Regions from separate parts of the uncultured Citricoccus sp. genome, predicted to be linked through region 1. Evidence: riboswitches for the same ligand, from Rfam matches in the RefSeq annotation. Region 1 holds a riboswitch; each other region holds the start of a gene.

The links. A riboswitch is a leader RNA that binds a small molecule or an ion and turns the genes downstream of it on or off. The one in region 1 is predicted to bind S-adenosylmethionine.
Region 2: it holds a riboswitch for S-adenosylmethionine, as region 1 does, so the genes downstream of both, Q0283_RS17155 (O-acetylhomoserine aminocarboxypropyltransferase/cysteine synthase family protein) here and Q0283_RS10150 (ABC transporter ATP-binding protein) in region 1, are expected to answer to the same signal.
Region 3: it holds a riboswitch for S-adenosylmethionine, as region 1 does, so the genes downstream of both, Q0283_RS02775 (acyl-CoA dehydrogenase) here and Q0283_RS10150 (ABC transporter ATP-binding protein) in region 1, are expected to answer to the same signal.
Region 4: it holds a riboswitch for S-adenosylmethionine, as region 1 does, so the genes downstream of both, Q0283_RS12310 (O-acetylhomoserine aminocarboxypropyltransferase/cysteine synthase family protein) here and Q0283_RS10150 (ABC transporter ATP-binding protein) in region 1, are expected to answer to the same signal.

The regions. Positions count from the first base shown of each region.
Region 1 is NZ_CALMQR010000080.1:2,368-5,625, forward strand. Features, by position in the region: gene Q0283_RS10145 (aliphatic sulfonate ABC transporter substrate-binding protein) at 1-844, opposite strand, end outside; gene Q0283_RS10150 (ABC transporter ATP-binding protein) at 990-1,853, opposite strand; SAM riboswitch class I at 1,854-1,948, opposite strand; SAM riboswitch class I at 2,065-2,159, shown strand; gene Q0283_RS10155 (acyl-CoA dehydrogenase family protein) at 2,165-3,258, shown strand, end outside.
Region 2 is NZ_CALMQR010000152.1:12,970-16,227, reverse strand. Features, by position in the region: gene Q0283_RS17165 (CPBP family intramembrane glutamic endopeptidase) at 1-559, shown strand, start outside; gene Q0283_RS17160 (VOC family protein) at 677-1,333, opposite strand; SAM riboswitch class IV at 1,474-1,588, shown strand; gene Q0283_RS17155 (O-acetylhomoserine aminocarboxypropyltransferase/cysteine synthase family protein) at 1,661-3,037, shown strand; gene Q0283_RS17150 (homoserine O-acetyltransferase) at 3,055-3,258, shown strand, end outside.
Region 3 is NZ_CALMQR010000031.1:45,160-48,417, forward strand. Features, by position in the region: gene Q0283_RS02770 (AMP-binding protein) at 1-831, shown strand, start outside; SAM riboswitch class IV at 1,052-1,167, shown strand; gene Q0283_RS02775 (acyl-CoA dehydrogenase) at 1,262-2,674, shown strand; gene Q0283_RS02780 (acyl-CoA dehydrogenase family protein) at 2,671-3,258, shown strand, end outside.
Region 4 is NZ_CALMQR010000103.1:12,264-15,521, forward strand. Features, by position in the region: gene Q0283_RS12300 (NtaA/DmoA family FMN-dependent monooxygenase) at 1-648, shown strand, start outside; gene Q0283_RS12305 (ABC transporter substrate-binding protein) at 662-1,666, shown strand; SAM riboswitch class I at 1,856-1,967, shown strand; gene Q0283_RS12310 (O-acetylhomoserine aminocarboxypropyltransferase/cysteine synthase family protein) at 1,973-3,258, shown strand, end outside.

The DNA of each region.
Region 1 (3,258 bases):
GGATGACGGTGGTGGCCACGTCCTCCTCGAGGCCGGCGACCTCGGCGAGGATCGCGGCGGTCTCCTCGGGGTTCTCCAGCGCCCAGGCGCGCGCCTTCTCGTAGACGTCCAGCACGGCCTGGGCCAGCTCGGGGGACTTCTCGAGGAAGGACTCGGTGGCGTTGAGGAAGCCGTACGTGTTGAAGTCCACGTTGCGGTAGAACAGCTCGGCGCCCTCGGCCTCGGCACCGGCCATGATCGGGTCCAGTCCGGACCAGGCGTCCACGGAGCCGTTGGCCAGGGCGGAGTTGCCGTCGGCGTGCTGCAGGTTCTGGACGGTGACCTCGGAGGGGTCCACTCCGGCCTCCTCGAGGGCCTGGATGAGGAAGAAGTACGGGTCCGTGCCCTTGGTGGCGGCCACGTTCTTGCCCACCAGGTCGGTGACCTCCGTGATGCCCGAGTCGGCGGTGGTGACCAGGGCCGCCCACTCCGGCTGGGAGTAGAGGCCGATCGTCTTGATCTCGGTGCCGTTGGCGCGGGCCAGCAGGGCCGCGGAGCCGGCGGTGGAGCCGACGTCGACGGCCTCCGCGCGCAGCGCCTCATTGGCCTTGTTGGACCCCGCGGACTGGACCCAGTTGACGGTGACGCCCTCGTCGGAGAGCTCCTCCTCCAGCCAGCCCTTCTCCTTGATGACCAGGGAGAGCGGGTTGTAGGTGGCGAAGTCGATGTCCAGGGTCTTGGCACCGCCAGCCGGGGCACCGGCCTCGGCGGCGTCACCGCCCGAACCCTCCCCGGCCACGCACCCGGTGAGGGCGAGGGCGGAGACGGCGAGGACCGCGGCGGAGAGCGTGAGTCGGGAGCGCATGGTGGTGCCTTTCAGGACAGGGGATCGCACGGGGGCGGGGAGGGTGGAACAAGAGGGGCGGAAGGGTCGAGCAGGGGGCGGTCCGGGGACAGTGGGCGCCGGTCAGAGTCGGCGGGGCGGTGCCGCCGGTGCGGCACCGGAGCGGTCAGTGCCGGTGGGCGTCGACGCCGAGGCCGTCGAGCAGCTCCGAGCGCAGCGCGGCCAGCTCGGCTGAGCTGCGGGGGCGCGGACGCGTCCCGGGCACGGTGAGGACCTTGCGGGCGGTGGCCCCGGCAGCGGCGCCGGGATCCTTGCCGAGCAGCAGGATGCGGTCGGCCAGCTGCAGTGCCTCGTCCACGTCGTGGGTGACCAGCAGGATGGTGGTGGCCGTGCGGGCGTGGATGTCCAGGAGCAGGTCCTGCATCTTCAGCCGGGTCAGCGCGTCGAGGGCGCCGAACGGTTCGTCCAGCAGCAGGACGCCGGGGCGCCGGGCCAGTGCCCGGGCCAGCGAGGTCCGCTGGGCCATGCCGCCGGAGACCTCGCGGGGCCGGTGATCGGCGTGGGCGCCCAGCCCGACGAGATCGAGCAGCTCGTCCACGCGCTTCCGGCCCTCGCTGCGGCCCGTGCCGTGCGGCAGGCCCAGGGCCACGTTCTGGTGCAGGGTGCGCCAGGGCATCAGGCGCGGTTCCTGGAAGCCGACGGCGGTGCGTGGGTCATGGGCGGTGACCGGCTCGCCGCCGATGAGGATGTCCCCGGAGTTGCCGGTGTCCAGTCCGCCGGCGGCCCGCAGCAGGGTGGACTTGCCGCAACCGGAGGCGCCGAGGATGGCCAGCACCTCGCCGGGTTCCACGGTCAGGGTGATGTCCCGCAACACGGCCCGGGGGCCCTCGGCGGTGGGGAACGCGCGGCCGACGCCGCGGAACTCCACCGCAAGGCTCTCCGGTGCGTCCGGGGCGGTGGCGGCGCCCCGGGCCCGCGCGGGGGCGCGGCCGGCAGGGCTCAGTTCGGCAAGGGCAGTCATGGTGATCACTCTCCATCGCTTCTGGCATGAGCACCCTTGCCCGGTGAAGCGGAGGGTTGCTGCGGCGTCACGGAGCCAGATCTCTCGGCCGCTCTGGATGGTTGCGCGTCCAGTCAATCAGGTCGTGGGGGAGTCCTGTCAATCCGGCACCGGAACGGCGTTCGACACAAAACGTCACATCGTGGCGGACCGGGGTGCCGGGGCTGTTCCCATGGAGCCATAGCCATCCAGAGCGGCCGAGAGACCCGGATCGACGACGCCGCAGCAACCCGCCCTTGACAGGGGACCGGGTGCTACCGCCGGGACCGATGGGAGATTCCATGACCTCGACCGTGCACGCCACCACCTACCAGGACCTGGCCGGGCGGTTCGCCCCCGCCCTCCAGGACATCGCCCGAGGGGAACCGGCCCGGGAGGCCGGCCGTCACCTGCCCTTCGCCGCTCTCGAGCAGCTCCGTGCGGTGGGGATCGGCACGCTCACCGTCCCGGTGGAGGCCGGGGGCTCCGGTGCCGGGCAGGAGGACATGCTGCGCCTGCTGATGGACCTCGCCGCGGTGGACGCGAACACGGCGCACCTGGTCCGTAGCCACCTCAGCTTCGTCGAGCACGTCCTCGCCCAGCCGGACGAGGCCCTGCGCACGAGGTGGCTGGAACGGGTGGCGGACGGCGAACTGGCCGGCAGCGCGCTGTCCGAGGCCCGCGGGCCGGCGCTGGGCGAGATGGACACGACCGTCTCCCGGGACGAGGGCGGCCAGCTGCGGATCAGCGGCCGCAAGTACTACACCACCGGCAGCATCTTCGCCACGTGGACCCTGGCGACGGCCCGCCTCGACGACGCCGTTCCCCTGCCCGGGCGCCGTCGCGGCGGTTCCCGGCAGAACCTGGCGTCCGGTGCCCCCGGAGGCTCCCCGGGCTCCGCGCGGCTGGCGCTCGCCGTCGTGAGGGTCCGTCAACCGCGGACGCTCGTCAAGGACGACTGGGACGGGTTCGGCCAGCGGCTGACCGGTACCGGCACGGTCGAGTTCGACCGGGCCGGCGTCGAGGAGCTGCTGGCGCTGCCACCGGCCGACGGGCACGTGCCGCTGCACCACGAGGCCACCCTGATGGCCCTGCTCGCCGGGGTCGGGCGGGCCGCGCTGAGGGACGGGGTCGACCAGACGAAGCGCCGGCGCCGGTCACCGAACACCGCGGGCGGGCTCACCCCGCGGGAGGACGACCAGCTCCTGGGGATCATCGGCGAGCTGTCCGCCCAGCAGGCCACCGCCGAGGAACTGGTCCGTGCCGCCGGACGTGACCTGGACGCGGCGCTGGCGCTCGCGGCCGCGGGGCGCGACACCCAGGGCGGGCGAGCCGCCGTCGGGGCGGACGCGGGCGATGACGGCGGCGACGACGGTGCTGCCGCCGAGGCCCTGCA
Region 2 (3,258 bases), on a different contig from region 1:
CGGCCTGGACGCCCGTCGTCCGGGGGCCGACCTGGCCTGGGGCGGGGCCCTGTTCGTGGCGATCGGCCTGGGGACCCTGGCGGTCTACGCGGCCGGGCGGGCGGCCGGGGTAACCACGGCCATCGTGGGCAGCGCGCTGGACGAGTACTGGTGGACCACCCCGGTCCTGGTGCTCTCCGCGCTGCGGCACGCGCTGCTGGAGGAGGTCATCGTGGTGGCCTGGCTCTTCGACCGGCTCGGCTACCTGCAGCAACTGAGGTCCGGGCTGGACCCGGCCCGGCCCGGCGAGCCCGGTGGGCTGCGCACCTGGGCGAGCGGCGCCGTCGTCCCCCTGAACGCCACGACCGTGGTGGTGGGATGCGCGGTCCTGCGCGGGGCCTATCACCTGTACCAGGGGATCGGGCCGGGAGTGGGGAACCTGCTCATGGGATTGGTGTTCGGTGCGCTGTACGTGCGCTACCGGCGCGTGATGCCCCTGGTCGTGGCCCACCTGCTGCTGGACGTGACCGGGTTCGTGGCCTACCCGGCCCTGGCCCGGCTGGGGCTGTTCGGCACCTGAGCCCGGCCCGCGCCGCCTGTTCCGGTCGGCTCCACGCGGGACCGGCGGGCGTCCTGGACGCGAAGGCCCCCGCCCACCGGGCCGGGGGCCGGGAGGGGGCGGGGGCCGCGGGGCGCGTCAGAGGGTGACGGTGCCCTTGGGGGTCTCGAAGGTGACCTCGAGGATGCCGGGCGTGCCGGAGGGGGACTCGTAGATGACGTTGAGGTCCTCGACCCTCTGCTCGGGGTCGTCCAGTCCCAGCCAGCCCCGCACCCGGTCCCGCGATCCGGCGATCGTGATGGAGGACAGCTCCGCCTGCGGCTCCGCGGCGCGGGAGGGGTGCAGCTCCTCCATGCCGTCATCCCAGCGCAGCAGGTAGGGCACCTGCGGGTCGGCGATGAGGCCCTTGATGCCGATCTGGCGCCAGGTCAGCTCGCGGCCGTCCGGGAACTTGCGGTTGCCCGGAACGGACTGGCGCTCGAGCCGTTCCTCGAACGGGGCCAGGTCGTCCACGGCCACGCACCAGCCCATCCAGCCGCCGCCCATCTCGGAGCGGGCGCGCACGGCCTGTCCGAACGGGGCCTTGCCGGAGGAGGGGTGGTCGAGTACCTCGACGACCTCCAGGTACTGGTGCTTGCGCAACGGGAAGATGGCGTTGCGGGTGCCGAAGCGGGGGTGGACCCCGCCCTTGACTCGCTCGATGCCCAGGGCATCGGCGATCCGGGCCACCGCGGCGGGGAGGCCCTCTTCGGGGCCGACGGCGTACGAGACGTGATCAAGGCGCATCATGCCCATATCGTCCCACTTCCCCGTGGCGGAGATCGCTTAGGTTACCCTCACTTGAAAAGTTGCGCAGATCACACTCCGGCGGGGCCGCGGTCACACTGTGACCGAACGGGATGACCCGCTCGCACCGATCTGGCAGACTGGGCGCAGGTCATGAGCGCCAGCATCGAGCCCCGGCTTGCTGGCCGGCAACCCTCCAGCTCGCGGTGGGGTGCCCCGGGTGAGGACCAGGCGGGTGTCGACCGGCACCTGCAAGCGCGGGCCACCACGGCGCGGCATGCTTCACGGCACCGTGATGCCACCGGGTGGCCCTGGACGGATACAGGAGCCATGTCGATGACTGACACCCCGAACCAGGCCACCCCGGACACCGACCCGGCCGGCGCCACGGACTCCGCCGCGAACTGGGGCTTCGAGACCCGGCAGGTGCACGCCGGCATCCCGGAGGTCAACCCCTTCGGCGCCACCGCGCTGCCGATCATCCAGTCCAACTCCTTCGACTTCCCCTCCCACGAGGTCGCCGCCGACCGGTTCGCCCTGAAGGACCTCGGGCCCATCTACACCCGCATCGGCAACCCGACCCAGGAGGCCGTGGAGGGCAAGATCGCCGCCCTCGAGGGCGGGGTGGGCGCCCTGCTGCTGGCCTCCGGGCAGGCGGCCACCACCTTCTCCGTGCTCAACCTCGCCGGTGCGGGGGACCACGTGGTGGTCTCGGCCTCCCTCTACGGCGGCACCCAGAACCTGTTCAAGCACACCCTGGCCAAGATCGGCATCACCACCACCTTCGTCCAGGACCCGGACGACCTGGAGGAGTGGGCGGGCGCCGTCCGGGACACCACGAAGCTGCTGTTCGCCGAGTCCCTCGGCAACCCGCGCGGGGACGTGCCGGACCTGCGGGGCATCGCCGACGTCGCCCACGCCGCCGGCGTGCCGTTCATCGTGGACAACACCCTGGCCACCCCCTACCTGCTGCGGCCCATCGAGCACGGCGCGGACGTGGTCGTGCACTCGGCCACCAAGTACCTCGGCGGCCACGCCGTGGCCATGGGCGGGGTCATCGTGGACGCCGGGACCTTTGACTACGCCTCCCAGCCGGAGCGCTTCCCGGGCTTCAACACCCCGGACGAGAGCTACAACGGACTGGTGTTCGCCCGGGACCTGGGCGTCGGGGGCATCCTCGGTGCCAACCTCGCCTACATCCTGAAGGCCCGCGTGCAGTTGCTGCGCGACCTCGGCAGCTCGATCAGCCCGTTCAACGCCTTCCTGCTCAACCTCGGCCTGGAGACCCTGTCCCTGCGGATGGAGCGTCACGTGGCCAACGCGCAGAGGGTCGCCGACTACCTGGACGGCCACGCCCAGGCCGAGGCCGTGATCTACCCGGGCCTGGCGTCCAGCCCCTGGTACGAGCGCGCGCAGCAGTACCTGCCCCAGGGCGCCGGCGGCTTCGTGTCCTTCGAGATCGCCGGTGGCCGCGAGGCCGGCGCGCGGTTCGTGGACGCCCTGCGCCTGCACCACCAGGTGGCCAACATCGGCGACATCCGTTCGCTCGTCATCCACCCGGCCTCCACCACGCACTCCCAGTTGACGGAGGCCGAGCAGCGCGCCGCCGGTGTCACCCCCGGCCTGGTCCGGCTCTCGGTGGGCGTGGAGAGCATCGATGACATCCTGGCGGACCTCGAGGAGGGGTTCGCCGCCGCCAACGTCAGCGCGTGAGGCACGGAGGGACCCCCATGACCATGACCAGCCCCCACCAGACCCGCACCGCCCTTCCCGACGGCGGCCTGCACTCCCGGCGGATCGGCGCCTTCGACTTCGAGGCCGGCGGTCACCTGCCCGCCGTGGAGATCGCCTACGAGACCTGGGGCACGCTGAACGCGGACAGGTCCAACGCCGTGCTGGTGCTGCACGCCCTGACCGGTTCCACCCACGTGGCC
Region 3 (3,258 bases), on a different contig from region 1:
GAGGGCATCACCCACCTGTGCGGGGCGCCGATCGTGTGCGCCATGATCCACGAGTCCGAGCGCGCCCGCCCCCTGGACCGGGAACTGCGGATGACCACCGCGGGGGCCGCACCGCCGCCGTCGGTCATCGAGGCGCTGGAGTCGCTGAACATCACCCCCGTGCACGTCTACGGGCTGACCGAGGTCTACGGTCCGTTCACCATCTGCGAGCCGCAGCCGGCGTGGGCGCGGTTGCCCGCCGCCGAGCGGGCACGGCTGATGGCCCGGCAGGGCGTGCCCATGGTGCACGCCGGGGAGGTGGCCGTCATGGACGCGGACCTGAACCGGGTGCCCGCCGACGGCGAGACCCTCGGCGAGGTGGTGCTGCGCGGCAACGGCGTGATGAAGGAGTACTTCAAGAATCCCGAGGCCACCGCGGAGGCCTTCCGGGGCGGCTGGTACCACACCGGTGACCTGGGGGTGATGTACCCGGACGGCTACATCCAGCTGATGGACCGGGCCAAGGACATCATCATCTCCGGCGGGGAGAACATCTCCTCCATCGAGGTGGAGGGCGTGCTGCACGCCCACCCGAAGGTCTCCGACGTGGCCGTGGTGGGTGTCCAGGACGACCGGTGGGGTGAGCGCCCGGTGGCGTTCGTGGTGACCGAGGCCGGTGCGCAGGTCACCGCCGACGAGTTGCGGGCCCACTGCCGGCAGGGCCTGGCCGGGTTCAAGGTCCCGGACCGGGTCGAGTTCGTGCAGGAGCTGCCGCGCACCGCCACCGGCAAGATCCGCAAGAACACCCTGCGGGCGCTGCAGGACGGGGACGGCGCCCCGGCGGCGGGCTGAGCCCACCGAGGGGCGGTGGACCGCCCGCACCGGGGGGCGTGCCCCACCCCGTGACGAGGATGCCGTGCCGGCGACGTCACCCGGTGCCGATGTCCTGATGGCGTCATCGGGCGTCATCCGCGGGGTGCGCGAGCGGGACGGGCGGGCTATGTGACCCGCGGTGGCGAAACATGACCCCGACGGTTGGCCCGGCGCAGGCCGCCGCCTACGGTGGCTGCAGAATCACGAGATCCGGTGTCAAGCCCTGGCTGGCCGGACGGCAACCCTCTCTTCCGTAGTGGGGTGCTCCAGGTGATGATTCGGCCCGTACGCGACCGCTGCGGGCAAGTACGGCACCACCTCGGGGGACACCACGCGCGGCCGCGGGCCGGGCATCCCCCGCGCGGCCCGCACGGGCCCCGGGTGCCACGGATGACCGAAAGGCTCCCTCGTGACCCACACCGCCACCCCGCAGGACACCCCAGTCCCCGGTGACGCCCCCCGGGCCGGACTGCCCCGCTTCGAGGAGCTCAGGGCCGCCACCGCCGGGACACCGCCCACGGACGCGCAGCTCAGCGAGCACTTCGCCCCCGTCTTCCGGCTCATCGCCGAAGGGGCCCACCAGCGCGAGCAGGACCACGAACTGGCCTTCGCCGCGATCGAGCACCTGCGCGGCTCGGGATTCACCCGGGTCCGCCTCGCCCGCGACCGCGGCGGGATCGGGGCCAGCCTTCCCCAGCTCACCGGCCTGCTGGTGGACCTGGCCGCCGCGGACTCGAACCTGCCGCAGGCCCTGCACGGGCACTTCATGTTCACCGAGCAGCACCAGAACGAGTCCCAGGGAGCAGTGTCGGAGTGGTGGCTCGCCGAGGTGGCCGCGGGGAGGATCTTCGGCAACGCCCTCGTCGAGTTGCCGCCCTCCGCGGGCAGGCGTCCCGTGCGCTGGGTCGACGTGGACCCGGACACCGCCCAGGCGGCCGCGGCGGTCGGGGACACCGAGATCGCGGAGATCACGGGGGACAAGTTCTACTCCACCGGGGCCGTCTTCGCCGACTACCTGCTGGTGACGGCCACCCGGCCCGGCCGCGAGGACGAGGGACCGATCTTCGCCATCGTGGACGCGAGGGACCGGGGCGTGACGCGCACCGATGACTGGAACGGCTTCGGACAGCGACTCACCGCCTCCGGCACCACCACCTTCGACGACGTCCCCGTGCGTGCGCACCGGACCCAGGAGTTCAACGTCCCCACCGGTGTGCTGGCCTATGCGGTGCTGTGGGTCGTGCTGGCCGCCACGCAGGCCGGCATCGGCGTGGCCGCGCTGTCCTCGATCACGGACTTCGTGCGCGCTCGCCGGCGCACCTACGACCACGCCACCGCCGAGACCCCTGCCGAGGACCCGCTGGTCCACCAGGTCATCGGCTCCGTCTCCGCCAAGGTCTCCGCCGCCCGGCACATCGTGACCGGTGCCGCCGCCGTCGTCGAGGACTCCTACCGGAGCGTGCGCGGCCACCTGGACCTCGAGGACCCGGTGGTGCTGGACGCCCACACCCGCGCCAACGTCGCCCTGTCCGAGGCCACCGTCGTGGTCTCGGAGCTGATCCTCGAGGCCACGAACCAGATCTTCGAGTCCGGTGGCGCCTCCGCCACGGACGCCTCGCGGCACCTGCACCGGCACTGGCTGAACGCCCGCACCGTCGCCAGCCACACCCCGCTGATCTACCGCACCCAGGCGGTCGGGGACCACCGGATCAACGGCACCGTCCCGCCGTTCCACTCCACCGCCCGCAACTCCGACCCGCGGGCCGGCGCCACGGCCGCCGGCGCGGGAGCGCCCACCGCATCCACCACCGAAGGAGCATGATGACCACGACATCCGAACGACGCGCCCCGCTCGCCGGTTCCCCGGCCACGGCAGGGACACCCGGCCGGCCCGCGGACCACCCCGCCGACCGGTCCGCAGCGCGGTTCGTGCAGGTCCGCGAGCGCCTGGACCCGGTCTTCCGGTCCATCGCATCGAGCGCGGCCGCGCGGGAGGCGGACCGGATCATCGACCGCGACGCCGTGCGCCGCCTCGCCGAGGCCGGCTTCACCTCGTTGCGCGTGCCGGTGGAGTACGGCGGCGCCGGCCTGAGCTTCGCCCAGTCCGCGGAGCTGATCGTCGAGCTCGCCGCCGCGGACTCCAACCTGACCCAGGCGCTGCGTGCCCACCTGATCAACCAGGAGAACGTGCTGGGCCACCCGGACGCGGCCTTCCGGGACCGCTGGCTGCGCCGTCTGGGCGCGGGGGCCGTCGTCGGGAACGCCATCACCGAGGTCAACAACGCGGTGGGGGAGGGGACCACCCGGCTGGTGCAGGACGCCGAGGGCACCTGGCGGCTCAACGGCACCAAGTACTACTCGACCGGGTCCCTGTACGCGGACTGGATCATCGTGGCGGCGGTCGAC
Region 4 (3,258 bases), on a different contig from region 1:
GAGTTCGTACTCGCCCCGACCGTCCGGGAGGCGCAGGAGAAGCTGGAGTGGGTACGCAGTCATCAGGTCGGCCCGCAGCAGGCGATCGCCTACCTCGAGCAGTTCTGGGGCCGGCCCCTGGACGGGGTCGATCCCGAGGGCCCGTTGCCGGAGATTGCCCCGGCCGTGGATGAGACCGACGTGACCCGGGGCAGCGGATTTCAGGGCGCGAAGGCCGCAGAGCTGACCGGCGCGTGGCGGCGTGAGGCCGCGGAGAAGGGCCAGAACATCCTGCAGTTCGTCCGTGAACGTTCCTCCCGGGGTGCCGCCCGGACGTTCTCCGGCTCTTACGCCGAGGTGGCCGACCGGTTGGCCGAGTACGCCCGGCTCGGTGCCGTGGACGGGTTCAACATCACCCCGTGGCTGATCCCCTCCGGGCTCGACGACATCGTCAACCACCTTGTCCCCGCACTGCAGGACCGAGGTGTGTACCCGACCGAGTACGCCGGGGACACCCTGCGCGAGCACCTGGGCCTGGACTGGCCCGAGGGCGAGGGCTCTGACGCAGGAGCTGCGGACGGCACGGGCGACTCGTGCGCCGCCATCGGGACCCGCGCAGCCCACCGAGACCACGACACCGGCCGGCCGGCCTTGCCGGCCACCACCTGAGAGGACCCCCAGCATGACCACCACCCTCCGCACCGTCCCGCGGCCCCGGAACCGCCACCGGAGTCTCACCGCGCTCACCGCCACCGGGCTGGCCGCACTGCTCGGGTTGACCGCCTGCTCCGATCCCGGTAGCAGCGCCGCCACCGGTGCCGCCGAGGTCGATATCGGCAGCGGCACCACGGTGGACCTGTCCCCGGACCGCGAACGCCCCGGGGCCACGGCGTCCGAGGAGGCGGCTGCCTTGGTCCCGGAAGCGGTGTCCGCCGATGGCAGGCTCACCGTCGCCACCGTCCCCTACTCGGCTCCGCTCTCGGTCTACGCCACGGACAATGCGACGCCCGTCGGCAGCGATCCGGACATCGCCTCCGCCCTCGCCGACTCCCTCGGCTTGGAGCTGGAGCTAGTCCCCGTCGCCTGGGAGGACTGGCCCCTGGGCCTGGAGTCCGGCAAGTACGAGGCCGTCATCTCCAACGTCACGGTGACGGACGAGCGCAAGCAGAAGTACGACATGGCCAGTTACCGCGAGGACAAGCTCGGGTTCTACGTAACCTCGGACTCGGACATCCAACAGATCACCGAGGCGAAGGACGTGGCGGGTCTGAGGGTCATCGTGGGGTCCGGCACCAACCAGGAGAAAGTTCTGATGGCGTGGGATCGGCAGAACCGAAAGGCCGGACTGGATCCGGTGGACCTGCAGTACTACGAGGACGACTCCGCCGCCGGCCTCGCGCTGCAGGCCGGCCGGGCCGACGCCACCTTCGGTCCCAACTCGACCGGTGCCTACAAGGCCGCCCAGACGGGACAGACCCGGCTGGTCGGACTGGTGGCCGGCGGCTGGCCCGACACTGCGCACATCTCGGTGGCCGTGCAGAAGGGCACGGGGCTGGGTGAGGCCGCCCAGTCAGGACTGGACCACTTGATTGAAACCGGAGTGTACGGGCAGATCCTCCAGCAGTGGGGTCTGGCCGAGGAGGGAATCGACGCCTCCGCGCTGAACCCACCCGGACTGAAGGACTGAGCGGCCGGTGGGCGGACCGGCCGACACCTCCCGGCCCCGTCACAACCTGTCACAAACCCGGTCCCGACGCCGGCCGCAGCGGCCGACGCGACCGTCCGGCCCGAAGATGTCCCGACGTGCGGTTTTGTGACGCACCTGCCCGCCCGCCGCTGGACTCCCACCGGGTCCATCGAGTGGGATTGGCCCACCACACCATCCAGAGCGGCCGAGAGATCTGGCTCGACGACGCCGCAGCAACCAGCCAACCGACCCGGGACACCGGGACCGGCCGGCACGGTGCTACCGCCAGGATCGATGGAGGATCAAATGAATCATCACGCCACGGAACAGATCCACGCCGGCTACGAGCCCGAGGCCCCCTACTGGCCGGTGGCCGTGCCCATCCACCAGACGGCGGCCTACCGCTTCCCGGACCACGCCACGGCCGCCTCGATGTTCCGGCTGGAGACCCCGGGCTTCACCTACAGCCGCACGGGCAACCCGACCGTGGCCGTGTTCGAGAACCGGCTGGCGGCCCTGGAGGGCGGGATCGGGGCCATCGGCACCGCGACCGGCCAGGCCGCCGTCGCCCTGTCCCTGCTGACCCTGCTCCACGCCGGCAAGCACCTGGTCGCCTCCAGTCAGCTCTACGGCGGGACGGTGGACCTGCTGACGGACACCTTCGCCGACTTCGGCATTGAGGTCACGTTCGCCGACCCCGCGGACCCGGTGGCGTGGGCCGCGGCGATCCGGCCGGACACCCGCGCGTTCTTCCTCGAGGCCATCACCAACCCGCTGGCCACCCTGCCGGACCTGCCGGCGCTGGCGGACATCGCCCACGGCGCCGGCGTGCCGGTGATCGTGGACAGCACGCTGGCCACGCCGGCCCTGTACCGGCCACTGGAGCACGGCGCTGACGTGGTGGTGCACTCGGCCACGAAGTTCCTCGGCGGGCACGGCACGGTGCTCGGTGGGGCGATCGTGGACGGGGGGACCTTCGACTACGGCGCGGCCCCGGAACGGTGGCCACAACTGGCCCGGCCCAAGGCTCGCTACGGCGGGCAGACGCTCGTCGACCGGCACGGCCGCGGCGCGTACCTCGCGCTGGCCCGCAGCAAGTTCCTGCACGACCTCGGCCCGACCCTCGCCCCGGCCAGCGCCGCGCAGTTCATCCAGGGCCTGGAGACCCTCGAGGTCCGCATCGCCCGGCACGGGACCACCGCCCTCACGGTGGCCGAGCACCTGGCCGGGCACCCCGCCGTCGGGCGCGTCCACCACCCGGGGATCCCCGGGCACCCCAGTGCCGCCCTCGCCGCGCGGGACTTCCCGCACGGCACCGGCTCGGTGTTCTCCTTCGACCTGGCGGCCGGACCGGAGGCCGTGGGCCCGTTCATCGACGCGCTGGAGCTGTTCCAGCTCGTGGCCAACGTGGGCGACGTGCGCTCGTTGGTCTGTCATCCCGCCACCATGACCCACTGTCGCCTCGCCCCGGACCGCCGCGAGGCCGCGGGGATCGGCGAGACCACGATCCGGCTGTCCATCGGACTGGAGTGTCCGCAGGACCTGGTCGCGGACCTCGACCGCGCGCTGGCCACCGTGCCGGTCTCGGTACC